DNA from 4 places in the Thalassotalea hakodatensis genome. Region 1 is predicted to be linked to each of the others. Evidence: predicted binding sites of a transcription regulator. Region 1 holds the regulator's gene; each other region holds the start of a gene.
What was found. The regulator LexA, encoded in region 1, represses DNA repair genes until DNA is damaged. The targets are predictions, from matches to a motif close to TACTGTATNNNNATACAGTA.

Region 1 (4,226 bases):
GGTAGAGATAATTAACAATACTTATCAAAATGCAAAACTTCATCCGTTAACGCATTTTGCAGTAAAGCGCGTAAAAATTGACTATTCTACAGGCAAAAAAACACTTACCTTTTACGATATCAACAATAAAAGAATGCCAAATATTCGCGGCGTATTTAAAGAAGTGTATCGTATTGATGATACTGGGTTTGTTGAACAGCTCAATTTTTATGATGCAGATGATAAAGCGATGGAATCGCGTTGGAACATTGCTGAGTATCGCTGGCGCAAACATAACAACTTGGTGATTGAGCAACGATTTAATACTGCAGGCGTAAAACAGCCGTTATCACCTTATTTCCCCTTTAATGACACTGCGATTGAATATGATGATGCTGGCAATCCTTACCGTCATTTTAACCTAGATAAGGCGCTTAATATTGTTAATAACAAAGACGGTATTGCTTATTACGAAGATACATACAATGAGCTGGGTTTGCATATTAAATATGCTTATTATGATCAGAACTACCAATTGACGCTCAATGCATGGGGCTTTGCTTACGCAATAAAACACTATGATAGCCAAGGACAATATACTGGCCGAACAAAATATGACTTGCAAAGCGAAAAGATACCTAATTTACTTCCTAAGGCGGTGCTGAATGATAAAAAAGAGATTGAAGCCATTAAACAAGTATCAATTGATTATCTTAACGCCTTAAAACAATTAGACCCTAAGTTAATGAAATCAGTCATGCACCCTGACTTGTCAAAACATACGGTACCACCGTTTCCTGCCCCAAATGGTGAAGTTTCTTTGCGTGAAACGACTTATCAACGGATGATTGAACATGCAACTTACTGGAACCGAAGCGGTATACGCTTTCCGCCTATTATGACGAATCAAGTCACTGTATTAGATCAACACAACAATATAGCCACGGTGAAAATGGTTTCAGATAACTGGATTGAGTACCTGCATTTAGTTAAATTGAAGGGTAAATGGCAAATTAAGAATTTGTTGTGGGATTATAATCGTTAATCATGTAAAGGTCTGTTGCTCTTCGTGTTTCGTTCGAACAAAATTTAATTTCGGAAGATCAACAGACTCAAGGAATCACTGTGCGAAAAATAAAGAGTAAAGTAACAGCGGGTGTGATTAGCATCTTGTTAATAGTTATGGGATATAACATCAGTCAACAATATAGGCAGGAATACACCTCTAGTTATATTGATCAAACCATTTATTCTGAAACACTTGATGAACATAGAAAAGTTTTTATTCGTTTACCTAAAACGTATGATCAGAACAAACAGTATCCGCTCATTATAAGATCAGACGGGAATTTTAATTTAAAACGTTGGGATGAGTCGTTGCATTCATTAAGTGAACAGCAATTAGCTGAAGATACAATTCTAGTCTCAATACCTAATCTATTTTGGCAAGATACCCGCAACCGTGATTTAGTCCCCCCTTATGCAAGAAAGGATGTGAATATAGAAGCTCGTCCAGCTACAGAAAATAACCCAGAAATCTTTGGCAAAGCAGATTTGTTTTTAGCCTTTATTGAAAAAGAACTCATACCGCATATTGAAAAACAATTTAATGTTAATCAAAACCGAATATTAAGCGGCTTCTCAGCGGGCGGAAGTTTCGTGTTATACACCCTGGTAAACAAACCAGAGCTATTTACTGGCTATTTTGCCTTCAGCCCCGCAGCTTGGTATGACGACTCCGTGGTGGTAAAACAATTTAGTAAACATTTAGCTAACACGTCAGGGAAGCCGCTGTTTTTATATTTAAGCTTAGGCGCCAAAGAGAATGATATTATAACTGGTTCATTTGAAGGGCTACTTGAAGCGTTAAAAACAAAGGCTCCTAAAAATTTGTATTGGCAATCTAGCTATAGTGCTGATGCTGGCCATGCGGACAACCCATTTATTTCAGTACCGAAAGCGTTAAAAGCATACGATAACTTTGTTGAAAGTTTAAAAAATTAAAAGTTTTAATCACACAGTTGCGATTATTTACAGGCTGTATATACTAACAGTGAAGCTGTCCATATATACAGGGAATAACCGTGAGCGAGTTTAAGCCATTAACTAACAGACAAGAACAAATTTTTGATCTGATTAAAGAGAAAATATCAGAAACTGGTATGCCGCCTACCCGTGCAGAAATAGCGACCTTTTTTGGTTTTAAATCTGCTAACGCTGCAGAAGAGCACTTAAAGGCGCTTGCTAAAAAAGGTTACATTGAAATGTTACCAGGTACCTCTCGTGGTATTAGGTTAGCTGACGATTTTGTTGAGGAACAAGGTTTACCTTTAATAGGTAGAGTAGCCGCAGGCGAACCTATTCTTGCACAAGAGCATGTTGAAGAAAGGTACCAAATTGATGGTAGTTTGTTTCACCCTGCAGCAGATTACTTATTACGAGTGAACGGCGAAAGCATGAAAGACATTGGTATCTTCGACGGTGATTTGCTTGCCGTTCATCAAACGACTGATGTACAAAATGGTCAGGTTGTTGTGGCCAGAGTTGAAGATGATGTAACGGTGAAGCGTTTGAAGCGAGATGGTAATGTTGTATACCTTCATGCTGAGAACGAAGACTTCTCACCGATAAAAGTCGATTTAACCAGCCAACATTTCAATATTGAAGGTTTGGCGGTAGGTGTAATTCGATCTGCCGATTGGATGTAAATAATTGTATTGCTGGTAAACAGGTATTATCGCTTTTTCTGGGGAATAACACCTGTTTTTCATTCTCTTGATTAAAAATCAACCTTTAATTGCTAAATCTTCATATTAACCAGTGCTCACTACCAAATAACCCTGTGTATAAGTGCTTTTCTGTTTAAATAATCGCCATCTATAATAAAGCGAAGAAAAAACTTTTTTAGAGTAAATGCTTAAAAAGTATACATTTGCGCTATGCCCTGTGTAATGCACCCTCCAGTCGTTTAGAGTTTATACTCAATTGTATTTATTATCTTTTTATTGCTTATGTCGATCAAATTAAAAATTGACCCAGATCAAATATTAAGTAATTCTAGAACAGAAAGTAAACAACACTAATAATAAGGCGAACTTTCACCTGTTTAAAAAATCGCCATAAAAAATAACAATAAAATCGCATCAAAAACATAAGTAAATAAGAGCTAAGTAATACTAAAGTACTTTGTTTTTGACTTAGAAAGGGTATAAGGAGATGTCGAGTGAAAAGACGTAACCTAGGTTGGCTGTTATCTGGAATTTTATTTCCCGGTATGGCTTGGGCTGATTCAACGTTAAACATGACCCCTGGGGTCACAGAGATAAGTAACGAAGTATACGGACTACACATGTATGCTTTGTATATTTGTACGGGGATAGGTGTTGTTGTATTTGGCGCCATGATCTGGTCAATGATTTTCCATCGAAAGTCGAAAGGCTTTAAACCTGCAACGTTCCATGAAAGCACTAAGGTTGAAGTGTTATGGACAGTAATTCCTATTATCATTTTGATCGCAATGGCATGGCCAGCAACCAATACGTTAATCGCGATGGAAAATAATGATAATTCTGATTTAACCATTCAAGTGACTGGGTCTCAGTGGAAATGGCATTATAAGTATTTTGATCAAGACATTGAATTCTACTCTGTATTATCCACTCCGCGTGAACAGTTCGATAACAGAGCGGGCTTAGGTGACGTAAAAGGCGAAAATTATCTTTTAGAAGTTGATAAACACTTGGTAATTCCAGCCAATAAAAAAGTACGTTTTCTGATCACGTCTGATGATGTAATTCACTCTTGGTGGGTACCGGCATTTGCTGTTAAACAGGATGCCAATCCGGGTTTTATCAACGAAGCATGGGCAAACGTACCTGAACCCGGTATTTATCGCGGGCAATGTGCCGAGTTATGCGGTAAAGATCATGGTTATATGCCTGTGGTTGTTGAAGTAAAAACAGAGCAAGATTACCTTGCTTGGGTTGAAGAACAAAATCGCCTGAAAGAAGAAGCAAAAGCTGCTGAAGCGGCGTCATTAAATGCATCATTGTCGATGGATGAATTAATGACCTTGGGTGAAACTACATACACCGCTTATTGTGCAGCATGTCATCAACCAAATGGTTTAGGATTACCACCAGCATTCCCAGCATTAAAAGATAGTGCTATCGCGAAAGGCGATGTAAATGCGCACATTGATATTGTGTTTAATGGTAAAGCAGGAACTGGTATGCAAGGTTATGGTA
Region 2 (4,226 bases), 1.0 Mb from region 1:
CCACCATATCTAAACGCTTTGCCTCCTTCACCCACCGTCGCTAATTTTGCAGCTACTAGCTTTAATACCTGATCGCCAATATCATGACCGTAACTGTCATTAAACTTCTTAAAATGATCGATGTCTACCATTGCAACACAGTAGCGTCGCCCTAAGGATAATGCGTACTGATTTAATGCTCTACGGGATGGAATAGTTGTGAGTTCATCGCGATAGGCAAGATAATATGAATCAATGACCACCACCATAATATAGTGCACTAACAACAGTGTAAGTATTGCACTCAAAGGTAAAGTTAATTGTTGATAATACGCTAAACTCGCAACCAGTAAACTTGTGAGTAAAGAAGCGATTAATAAGCTAGGGTATCGCAACGATTGAAACAATATATAGCTACAGGAAAGCAGCAATGGAAGTGTAATCGTTATATGCGCGCTAAGTTGTGCAGGCCAGCCAAGTAGTAAGGTTTGGGCAGTTAAATATTCACCGAATAACAACCAACCTTTTGCCAAAAGAATACAAGAAAAAATAGCAGCTAGGCGCAATCCACCATGGACAGAAATTAAACTACGATCTTTCACATTCACCAAAAAGCTTAAGATGAACATCGCAGATAAAAATATCCACTCTTGGTGTTGAATAAACCAGTCATTACTGACCAATTGTTGTTGAAAGAGTAAATAAACGCTAAGTAAACTAATGATAAGTAAGGTATATCGACTTCTACTAAATTGTGCAGTAAAAATGATACCTACAGCAAATAACCCTAACACAACCTGTTCGATTAGATTTATTTTACTTAACCAATACGATTGACTATAACAAGCAACAACAAAGAATATGCTGACTGCTAGCCCTGTCCATAATGTGGTTTTTATACCTTCAATTTTTTGCAACAACTATACAGCCCTATCATTGTTATTTTTCGACATTTTTTATTTCATTGCACCTCTAGACAAGGTGACAACCGTAAACGCTATTGTATGGTGTGATATAAGCGGCAATCAACTGGTTTTTTCATGAAGTAACTGTGCCTTTAATTTATCTTCTTGGGATAAGTCTACTTGCTCTATCTTGTCGAACCGAGCAGATATTTTATCTGCCGAGGTATGAATTTGTTTAACATCAACTGACGCTTGATCAATATGCCGAGCAAGGTTATTAAAGCGCAGTTTAAATCGGGAAAAGTCAGCAGATAGCTCACCTAGATGTGCTTTAATAATATGCACTTGTTCTCGTGTAGCTTCATCTTTAAGTACCGCTCGGGCTGTAGTTAAAACAGCCATTAGCGTAGTTGGAGAAGTTAACCAAACCCTTTGATTATTCGCATGCTCCACTAAATCAGGAAAATGACGATGTATTTCAGCAAATATCGCTTCTGCAGGAATAAACATAATTGCGCCATCGGCTGTTTCACCATCAATCAAGTACTTACTGCTTATGTCATTAATATGTTTTTTTATATCCGCTTTAAATTGTCTTTCCGCCGCTTTACGAGTCAAGTCGCTGTGATGTATATCAGTCATCACTTTGTAGTTTTCTAATGGGAACTTAGCATCAATAACAACGTTACCTGTTGGTTCTGGTAGCCATAAAATACAATCAGCCACTCGATTATTAGACAAAGTATGTTGTAGGCTAAAATGTTGTTCTGGTAAAACATTACGAATTAACGCACTAAGCTGTACCTCACCAAAGGCACCACGAGAACGCTTGTCAGATAAGACTTCTTGCAGTGATACTACGTTGCTAGATAATTCTGTTATTTTTTTCTGTGCATCATCTATTAATGCTAAACGCTTAACAATATCGCTAAACGTTTTACTGGTTTTTTCAAAGCCATCCGCAAGTCGCTTCTCTACCTGTTCACTGATTTCTTTTAAACGATTATCCGTTGCACCAGTTAACTCTGAAACTTTGTTCGCTATTTTATCACTGGCAATCGTTAATGACTTTGCTTGTTCTTCACGGTTTGATTGATTATGTTTTGCAATAACATCTAGTAATTGCTCAAGAGCAACCGTTTGTGTTTTAGTAAAATCTTGTTGGTGTTTATGCAACATTGATTGCAGCATATGTGCATCATCACGCGCCTGCTGTTGCTGTAATGTTGCCTGTTCAGAAAACAATTGATGTTGTGCAAATTTATGCTCAGAAAATAATTGCTGTTGTTGCTGTATAAGTAATTGCATATGCTGCTGTAATAGCGTTTTTAATTGTTCGCGGCTTGCCTTTCCGTTTATATTCCCAAGCATAATGCCGATCAATAAAGACACGAATAAACAAGAAAAACTAAAGAGCAGTTGAGATGTGGAGAGTTGCTGAAAGAAATCGAGGATAAATGTTAGCATAACACCAATAAACACTGTAAATATGAACAGTCATTTAAGCATAACAAAACACTAATGCCAACCATTAAAAAAAGCGGCAGATTTTACTTGCCGCTTTATCTTAATCATAAACGACAGAAGTATTTATTTCTTCGGTGTTAATGCGTCGTCGAGCTCTTCAATTTTTGCTTGCCAAATGGCTGGTCCAGTAACGTGTGCTGACTCACCTGTAGAGTCAACTGCAACAGTAACGGGCATATCTTCCACATCAAATTCATAGATAGCTTCCATACCTAACTCTTCAAAAGCGACAACTCGCGCTTTTTTAATGGCTTTTGACACTAAATATGCCGCGCCGCCAACAGCCATTAAATAAACCGACTTATGCTGCTTTATGCTTTCTACCGTTGCTGGGCCTCGCTCAGCTTTACCGATAGTACCTAATAAGCCAGTATCAGCTAACATCATTTCGGTAAATTTATCCATGCGTGTTGCCGTTGTTGGGCCAGCAGGACCTACCGCTTCATCACCAATCGCATCAACGGGGCCAACGTAATAGATAAATTTATTAGTGAAATCGACCCCCGCAGGTAAGCCTTCGCCAGAAGCTAATAACTCTTGAATTTTTTTATGTGCCGCATCACGACCCGTTAAAATTTTCCCTGACAGTAATACGGTTTCGCCAGTTTTCCATTCTGCAATATCGGCTTTAGTTAAGCCATTAACATTTACTCGGCGAACATTTTCACCAACTTCCCAGGTAATTTCTGGCCACTCTTCTAATTTAGGTGGTGTTAAATCAGCAGGGCCATTACCGTCTAGATGAAAATGAACATGACGTGTAGCAGCACAATTTGGGATCATCACCACAGGTTTAGACGCAGCATGCGTTGGTACTGAGTTAACCTTAACATCAACAACCGTTGTTAAACCGCCTAAGCCTTGAGCACCAATACCAAGTTTATTGACACGTTCGTAAATTTCTAAACGTAATGCTTCTTCGGCATTTTCTGGCCCACGATCAATTAACTCTTGAATATTAACGGGATCCATTAAACTTTCTTTTGCAAGTACCCCAGCTTTCTCAGCTGTTCCACCCACGCCAATACCGATCATGCCAGGCGGACACCAGCCAGCTCCCATGGTAGGTAATGTTTTAACAACCCAGTCAGCGATAGAATCACTTGGGTTTAACATAGCCATTTTAGTTTTATTTTCACTGCCGCCGCCTTTCGCTGCAATCATCACTTCAACTTCATTACCAGCAACCATGTTAATATGAACAACAGATGGCGTATTATCTTTAGTGTTCTTACGAGCGCCTGCTGGGTCAGCAACAATTGACGCCCTTAAAGGATTATCAGGGTTCAAGTACGCACGACGTGTTCCTTCATCTACCATTTGCTGAATGGTCATATCGGTTTTATCCCATTGCACTTCCATACCGATATTTACAAAACAAGTAACAATACCCGTATCTTGACAAATAGGACGTTTACCATGCGCTGACATACGCGAATTAATGAGTATTTGTGCAATAGCATCTTTAGCTGCTTGGCTTTCTTCTTTGTGGTAAGCCTTTTCTAATGCTTGAACAAAATCTAATGGGTGATAATAAGAGATATATTGCAAAGCATCAGCAATGCTGTCGATCATATCTTGTTGTTTAATAATAGCCATGGTTGCCCTTTAACGATTTTCAGTGTGATCTTTCTACAATAACTATAGCGAAAGTATTGAAAGTTATATTTTTGCCGATATGATACCCTGCTTGAATCGCGCTCGCTAGTAGCGGCGTTTGAATATTTAACGGGTACTCACATTGTCGCAGCATTGTAAAACAATTATCACCGCGAAACCTTTACACTTTGGTCATGCTTATACCCCTGCTGAAGT
Region 3 (4,226 bases), 1.8 Mb from region 1:
ACGTAGCCAACAACTTGTGGCCCCGATGTGGTTAATACATATTCAACCCAACCTTTATTTTGAAATCGTAGCGCTCTACCCTGTTGACTATTTATCTCATCGGCTGCACGTGCCGCTTTTATATGCGGTGGCACATTTTTGACATACAAGTGTAGTTTTCGACGAATACGTTTACGATATACCAATAGATGATCCAGCTCACCTTTTAAGGTTTGTTGCACAATACTGCGAACATAATCGATAACGGGTTCATCATTAAACACTTTACTATACAACGACTTTTGAAACTGTTTAGCAAGGGGAGTCCAGTCAGAGCGTACACTTTCTAACCCTTTAAAAATAATACTTTCAGTACCTTTTTTATTTACAATGCCGGCATATCGCTTTTTAGTGCCAACTTCTTGTCCTCTAATCGTAGGCATAAAAAATTTAATAAAATGGGTTTCAAATTCAATTTCTAATTGGCTGGTAATCTTGTATTTACGAGTTAGCTCTTCTTGCCAACGTTGATTAATCAAATCAGCAAGTTCATCTCCTTTTACTTTGCAAGCAGCTTGATCAAGATCATCAGGTACACTGACAAAAATAGAGTCTGTATCACCATATATAACTTGAAACCCTCTCTGTTCAATCCAACGTTTCGTCGTTTTTAGTAATTCATGACCACGTTTCGTAATAGAACTTGCGAGTCGAGGGTCAAAAAATCGACAACCGGTTGAACCTAATATACCGTAAAAGGAATTCATAATAATTTTGATCGCTTGTGAAAGCGCATCATTATGTTCAGCTTTTGCTTTGTCACGTTCAGACCATAATTCTTCAATAATATCGGGCAGAAAGTGTTTATCTCGGGAAAAATATGCACCGTCAAAACCTTCTATACTATGGTCAATATCGAGTAATCCTTCCACCATCCCCATGGGATCAATGTTAAAGGTACGAATAATACTGGGATACAAACTTTTAAAATCGAGGACCAATACGTTTTTATACAGTCCAGGTATTGAATTCATCACAAAGCCACCCGGCGACACTAACCCTTTCATTCCGTCGCCTAAATTAGGTGCAATATAACCAGCTCGATGTAACTTAGGCAAATAAAGGTTGGTAAATGCAGCAACTGATCCCCCTATTCTGTCAATTGATAAGCCAGTTAATTCAGCACGCAGTTTAGCAAACGATAACAAGTCAGTATGTTCAAATATCTGCAACACTAGTGCACAATCTTGCATGTTGTAGGCTGCTAAGGCTAATTTATCATGATGAAAATTATCAATGATTTCAGCCACTCGATTTTCAACATCTTCAACTTTTTTTCCAACACCGAGTAACTCTGTTGCCACGGAATCTAATGAAAAGCTACTAAAAGAATACGTTGCCGTTCTTAGTAAATCGATTCCGTCTATGATCACACGACCATTAATATCAATAAAAAGCTGCTCACTTGCGCGATTTTTCCTCCATCGTGGTTGTTTACCATCTCGTCCAATTGAAAACGTTAATCGATATAAGTCGAATCGTTGTTGTAAAATTTGAAAATCAAAGTTAATAACATTCCAACCAATAACAATATCGGGATCATATTCATGAAACCAACGGATAAGTGCTTGAAGTAACGCCTTTTCATTTGCGCACCAGACAATCTGCGGGTAGATATGACTCGCTTCATCTGTAGAGAGTTTATTAGAGTAACAACCAGTATTTTCACCGATCATCAGTACTGTTTTCACTGATTCTTGCTGATCAGACTCTAAATAAAGACCTATAGAAAATAATTCACCTTTTAGCGTGCATTCAATATCTAATGAAACAACTGAAAACGACACAGGAAAACGTAATTTACCTTCAACTAAAGACCTCGCTTTAACACCAGTAAATACAGGAGGACTACCTAACTGTTCATCAATTGATGATTGACATATAAACTCTACATTGGCGGTAATAAAGCGTTCCATCAAATACCGTTCATCTGGCCTAATATCATCTTCATAACGTTTAATATCATGATTTAATAGCACTTCACGGGCACGATAAAAGTGCTGCATTGAATTAAAATAGAACCCCGTGACTTGTTGCTGTTGAAAGGTTTTTAATGTTAACGGAGTAATTTTATTAACCGTTATTGCAGCCGCTTTTAGCAGAGCAAGAGACTTATCAACGTTTTCATTTTCGATAAAAAATAACGCCTGTTCATCATAAATATTGATACAACTAACGCCATCTTTGCTTTTTATCCAGTAAGATAAAACGATACCTGCTTGACTGTCGTAAGCCTGCCTCGTCAAAATAAAGCCTTTAATAGTTTTACACGATTGCAGCAAATAAAATCCTTAAAGTGTTATCAATCGCACCAGCGAACTGGTAATATATACAGCATTGTAAATTAAATTGACGCTAGAATAAACCGTCTCAGGGAGTTAAAGCTTTCTATGCTTTCCGATAATATAAAACAAGCAATACGAACAGCTTACAAAGCATTCGGTGAACACCTAGAGAACTTCAATCCTAGAAAACAACAAACCTTTTTAATTGCAGAAATAGCAAAAACGCTTGCAGGAGAATACAGCAAAGATCGTAAAATAATCGCGATAGAAGCAGGTACTGGTACAGGTAAATCACTTGCGTATTCCTTAGGCGCTATTCCACTGGCTAAAGCGAAAGACAAAAAAATATGTATTTCAACAGCAACCGTCGCATTGCAAGAACAACTAGTGGAGAAAGACTTACCTTTTTTAAAGCAACATAGCGGCATTGATTTTTCATTCACACTGGTAAAAGGTCGACAGCGCTATGTATGCCGACAAAAATTAACTGCAGCAGTAAGCGCGCAAGACACCCCACAGCCCGGTTTTACCTTCGCTGAAAAACCCTCTGAGCGTGACATAACACTTTTAAAACAATTGCATAAAGCTTTAATGGAAAATCACTGGCAAGGTGATAGAGATTCATGGACAGATCCTATTCCGCATCATATTTGGCAACTTATTCAGTCTGATAAATACAGCTGTTTAAGAAATGTAGCTGATCATACGCATTGTCCGTTTCATAAAGCACGAGAAACCATGGATAACAGCGATGTGTTAGTGATTAACCACAGTTTGCTCTTGGCAGATCTTGAAATGGGTGGTGGTAAAATTTTACCTGATCCAGAAGATACTTATTATATTATTGACGAAGCGCACCACCTACCGAAAATAACCCGTGATCACGCCAGTGCTGCAATTGCCTTAAAAGGTGCAACAGAATGGCTAGATAAACTTAAAGAGTTAGCGGATAAAATGGCAAAGCTAATCAAGTCGCAAAGTGCTATTTCACCGTCATTAAAACTAGCAGATGACTGCACAGATCTCCTCACTGATTTACAAAAAGTTCTTACCTTCATTGATGCTAACAAAAGCATCTATTTTGTGCCTAATAAGCGTACTAAGTTTTCTACAGACAAAGACAATACCGTTTATCGTTTTGAACATGGTGTGCTGCCTAAGGCTATAAAGCAACCCGCAGAAGATTTAGAAGAGCTTAGTAAAAAATGTTTAAACCACGCGAATAAATTATATTTTCTGTTAATGGAAGCGGTAAAAGACGGTGAAGTAGCAAGTTATTTAGCCGAACCTCTATTATCAGAGTATGGTTTTTTAAGTCAGCGACTAGAAAACTTTCATGCCTTATGGGCTATGTATGCAAAAGTTGATAGTGAGAAAGCAGCACCGGTTGCTCGTTGGTGTGAATTAACTGAACATAAAAAACTTGATTACTTATTAGCAGCATCCCCCATTGAAGTAGGCTTTACCTTGGAAGATAAGTTATGGTCTAAATGTGAAGGAGCTGTACTTTGCTCTGCAACCATAATGGCGTTAAATTCATTTGATCATTTCCGCCGACAAGTAGGCCTAAGTAATACTGATGGTACCCAGTATCAAAAGGTGGACTCGCCTTTTGATTATCAACAGTGCGCACAATTGAAAATAATTGATACTGAATACGAGCCAAGTGATGAACGCTTTACCGATGAATTAATTCGAAGGCTACCAGAACTGATTGCCCAAGATATGGCAACGTTAGTGTTATTCTCATCTTACTGGCAGATGGAAACTGTCGCTAAAGCACTGCGTGAAAAAAATAAATTGTCTATTTTGGTTCAAGGCGAGCAATCAAGACAACACATCATTGATAGTCACAAAAAGTACTGTAACAGCAATAAAAGCAGCATTGTTTTTGGCACACAA
Region 4 (4,226 bases), 1.3 Mb from region 1:
CACACCAGGAAGGGTTGACGCAACACAGGAACAAACAGATGTAGAATCCTTTGCCGTTTTAGAGCCTAAAGCTGACGCGTTTAAAAATTATAGTCAAAGCGATTTGGGTACAACACCCGAAGAGTTGATGCTAGATAAAGCAAACTTACTCACGTTAACGGCGCCAGAGATGACAGTGCTTATTGGTGGTTTTAGAGCTATAAATATCAATTACTTACAAAGTAATCATGGCATTTTAACCGATACTTCTGGCATGTTAACTAACGATTATTTCATCAACTTACTTGACATGAATACCAAATGGCAGAAATCAGAAGAATATAACCTGTATAAAGGTATTGATCGAAAATCAGGTAAAGAACGCTGGTCTGCAACACGTTGTGACTTAGTTTTTGCCTCTAACTCTGAATTAAGAGCAATAGCGGAAGTTTATGCCTGTGACGATGCCAAAGAAAAATTTGTTGAAGACTTTATAGCCGCTTGGACTAAAGTGATGATGCTAGATCGTTTTGATGTTAAGTAATCTGAGCTCGGGTTAAGTAAGCTTTAAAGAGTCTTATGATACAAACAAGGGTTATGCCGTTCATAAAAAACATAACCCTTGTATATCACTTTACTGTTTACTGTCTATATTACATATCAACACATGTGACCTTAGTCTTATATTATCTTTAATATTAATGCGGTTAATTGGTAGGCAACGCTAATTCAAATTGATATTGCTGATTTACCTTTGGTTCAATATCTTTTAAACCAATATGAACCCCTAACAATCTAACAGGTTTCCCTTCACCTCTTGATAATGCTTCTTTTAGTAATAATATAAATGACGCTGAATCAATATCTTGATGTTGTATTTCTTTGGTAGTTTGATGAAAATCGTTAAACTTAACTTTTACACCAAGCTTACTGATCCCACGTTCAACGGTATATGATTTTGAACGTGTTAATAACTCGGGTATTAATGACTGCAACATATAATCAGTTAATTCATCAAGCTCATTTTTATCTTTAGAGAACGTGTGTTCAACACCAACTGATTTTCTCACTCTGGTAACCTCTACCGCTCTATTATCTATGCCATGACATTTTTGCCATAAAGAAGCGCCTAATTTACCGAATGTTTTCATCAAAACAGTTTGTGAGCTTTGCCTAACATCCGCTCCCGTATGTAAGCCATGCTGTTGAAGTTTATTAAACGTGACTTTTCCAACACCAGGTATTTTATTCAGTGGCATACTTTCAATAAACGCCATAACGCTGTCTGGCGCAATAACACATTGACCATTTGGTTTATGTTGATCTGATGCTATTTTGGCAAGAAACTTTAGTGGCGCGATACCAGCCGAGGCAGTTAACTGTAACTCATCAAAGATAACTTTTCTGATATCTTGCGCGATTAACGTTGCAGAACCGGAAAATAATGGGCAGTCAGTTACATCTAAATAGGCCTCATCGAGTGATAATGGTTCTATTTTTGATGTATAGCGTTGAAATATCTCATGAAGCCTTGAACTCGTTTCTTTATACACCGACATTCTACCCGGCACTATTAATAATTCAGGGCATTTTCTTAACGCAACACTATTTGCCATGGCTGAACGTACGCCATACTTTCTTGCAATATAATTACACGTCGATAAAACCCCTCTGGTATTTCCAGGACCGCCAACGGCAACTGGCTTACCTTGCAGCTCAGGATTATCTCGTATTTCAACTGACACGTAAAAAGCATCCATATCTATATGGATTATTTTACGTTTTGCATTAGGCATAATTACGTTTGTCATACGGCATTTATATTCAAAGCGAATGAGAGACTCAAACAAGCAAAATAAACTGTATATAAAAACAGTATTTCATATTTTATGGGTTATCGCAAGCTCATGGAGTGGAGCATGCTCAACAGTTGACACGTAAATGATACCAATTCGCATAAATATTCAGTCATTCAGCGAGAGTTAAACGCTTTAGAGGCACGGCGTTGATTGCAGAGAATGGTTATTCAGGAGAACGTCTCCTGCGTTCTCTAATAAGCTACATTCTTGTAGCGTCCTTTTCAAAATCAACAACACAGGCTATGAAGCGTTTAAACTCGCCCTTTGGGCTGACGAATCCCCAAAAAATGACAGGCACAACATTTTATGATCTTATTAGTTCGCCAAAACAAAAATAAGAGTAAAATGCTATGCCTGAATCCTTACTTTGCCATAACTTCTTTGATAAGTCCTTATCGAATTTCAATCAAGCGAGAATGAAGACACTTAAAGCATGCTCTGAAGCACTTATAGCGTCTGATAGATTAACCTTAACAAGTTTGGGGCGTTACTTAGCTGGGCGTGCGAACATTAAGCATAAAATAAAAAGGGTTGATCGTTTTCTTAATAACGAGCATTTGTTTAACCAACAAGTTGAAATATACGCTTCGTTGGCCAAACCAATCATTAGCAACTTGCCTTATTTAGCCATTGCAGTGGACTGGAGTGGTTGTTGTCGTTCAGATTACCACCTGCTTAGAGCGAGTTTACTCGTTGACGGCCGTTCTTTAGTGCTTTACAACATGGTTGTTGAATTAAAAGATTTTGATACGCCAGAAACCAATGCCAGATTTTTAGACAACCTCCTTCAAGTTATTGGTGAACACCGGTCCGTTTATATTTTGTCAGATGGTGGTTTTCTTACTCCTTGGTATACTAAAGTCCGTTCATTAGGATGGCACTTTATTGGCCGTCTCAGAGGCACGATGACATGTAAGTTAGAAGGTAAAAATACTTGGGAAAAACTCCCTGCCTTTCATCAGGGAGCGAGCTGTCAACCAACTCGACTTGGCAAAGCGAGGGTTACTCAACACAGTCCAACAGCATGTGATGCATTTCTCCATTTGTACAAAGGAAAATACAAAGGACGAAAAGGGAATAGCCGTTTTACTAAAGATACTCGCATGTATCGACGGCATGCTCATGAGCCATGGTTACTCGCAACATCAGATAATACACTCACTAGTGATCAAGTAATTAAGTTGTACAGTAAAAGGATGCAAATTGAGCAAAACTTTCGCGATGACAAAAGCCAACAATATGGCTTTTCGTGGCGGTTTAGTAAAACACAAGGCGTAAGGCGAATGAGTGCCTTGTGCTTAATTGCATGTTTAGCCAGTCTATTACTTTGGTTTGTTGGCTTTGAAGCGGAGCAGCGCAATTGGCAAATAATGTTTCAGGCTAATACGATAAAACACCGCAGAGTTCTATCGTTTCTTACATTGGCGAAGCAAGTAATTCGGCATAGACTCCACAAAATTAAAAATCACTATCTACAGAAAAGTCGAGAAAACTTTTTAGCTTATTATCAAATATGTTCAGTTATATAAAAATGGGGATCCGTCAGCCCTTTGGGAGCGTGTTAGAGGCGCGATAATTGCGCAAAACGTGTTTGATGTAGAAACAACTATATCTGCACACGTTTCGTTTATTCTCCCACCTCTGACATCGCTCTGAACTGACTTAATCTTTATGCGAATTGGTATGAATTGAGTTATGAAACTAAAAGGAAAAAAATAGCGGCTTTCAGCCGCTATTTTTATATATTTTTGATATCTATTTTATGTTCTGCTTTGATAGCAGCTTTACGCTCTTTCTCTTGACGTTTTTCACAAGGATCATCACAATCACATGCTTTATCGATACCTAGGGTACCCAGGCCCCCACAACTACCTGCAAGTGACTTTTGCTGAAAAATATAGCCTACAGCCATTGCTACAACTATCAGTAGAAAAAAGCCAAAGGTCACTAAAAATATTGCCATTATTACAGCCCTTATATTCAGCCATTACTATTTCAAATACGGCATAAATTCTACCGTAATTTGCTCGATAAAGCCATTTTCTGATTTGCTGATCAAGTAAGCAGCTATCTGATGTGTTTCTGCAAACTCAAACGCTTTTTCAGGACCCATTAACATCATGGCGGTAGATAGACCGTCAGCTGTCATTGAAGATGGATGAATTACCGTCACTGACACTAGAGTATGATTTATCGGTTTACCTGTATCAGGATCAATAATATGAGAAAAACGTTGACCCTCTTCTTCAAAATATTTTCGATAGTCTCCTGATGTCGCAATCGCATTATCTTTTGGAATGATAATTTGATGCACAGCTCGCTCAGTTGTGACTGGTTTTTCTATCGCAACCGACCATAATTCACCAGTATGTTTAAAACCTTTTGCAC

Region 2: the regulator LexA is predicted to act here: its motif matches at 2,364-2,383, upstream of QUE72_RS05255 (DNA recombination protein RmuC).
Region 3: the regulator LexA is predicted to act here: its motif matches at 2,357-2,376, upstream of dinG (ATP-dependent DNA helicase DinG).
Region 4: the regulator LexA is predicted to act here: its motif matches at 1,838-1,857, upstream of dinB (DNA polymerase IV).

The regions. Positions count from the first base shown of each region.
Region 1 is NZ_AP027365.1:154,305-158,530, forward strand. Features, by position in the region: gene QUE72_RS00665 (nuclear transport factor 2 family protein) at 1-1,024, shown strand, start outside; gene QUE72_RS00670 (alpha/beta hydrolase) at 1,162-1,983, shown strand; gene lexA (transcriptional repressor LexA) at 2,064-2,687, shown strand; gene coxB (cytochrome c oxidase subunit II) at 3,254-4,226, shown strand, end outside.
Region 2 is NZ_AP027365.1:1,201,928-1,206,153, reverse strand. Features, by position in the region: gene QUE72_RS05260 (GGDEF domain-containing protein) at 1-899, opposite strand, end outside; gene QUE72_RS05255 (DNA recombination protein RmuC) at 1,005-2,351, opposite strand; gene QUE72_RS05250 (fumarate hydratase) at 2,475-4,010, opposite strand; gene pabB (aminodeoxychorismate synthase component I) at 4,153-4,226, shown strand, end outside.
Region 3 is NZ_AP027365.1:1,952,321-1,956,546, reverse strand. Features, by position in the region: gene QUE72_RS08560 (DNA polymerase II) at 1-2,321, opposite strand, end outside; gene dinG (ATP-dependent DNA helicase DinG) at 2,430-4,226, shown strand, end outside.
Region 4 is NZ_AP027365.1:3,102,315-3,106,540, forward strand. Features, by position in the region: gene katG (catalase/peroxidase HPI) at 1-523, shown strand, start outside; gene dinB (DNA polymerase IV) at 687-1,790, opposite strand; gene QUE72_RS13755 (IS4 family transposase) at 2,189-3,367, shown strand; gene nqrM ((Na+)-NQR maturation NqrM) at 3,577-3,801, opposite strand; gene QUE72_RS13765 (FAD:protein FMN transferase) at 3,829-4,226, opposite strand, start outside.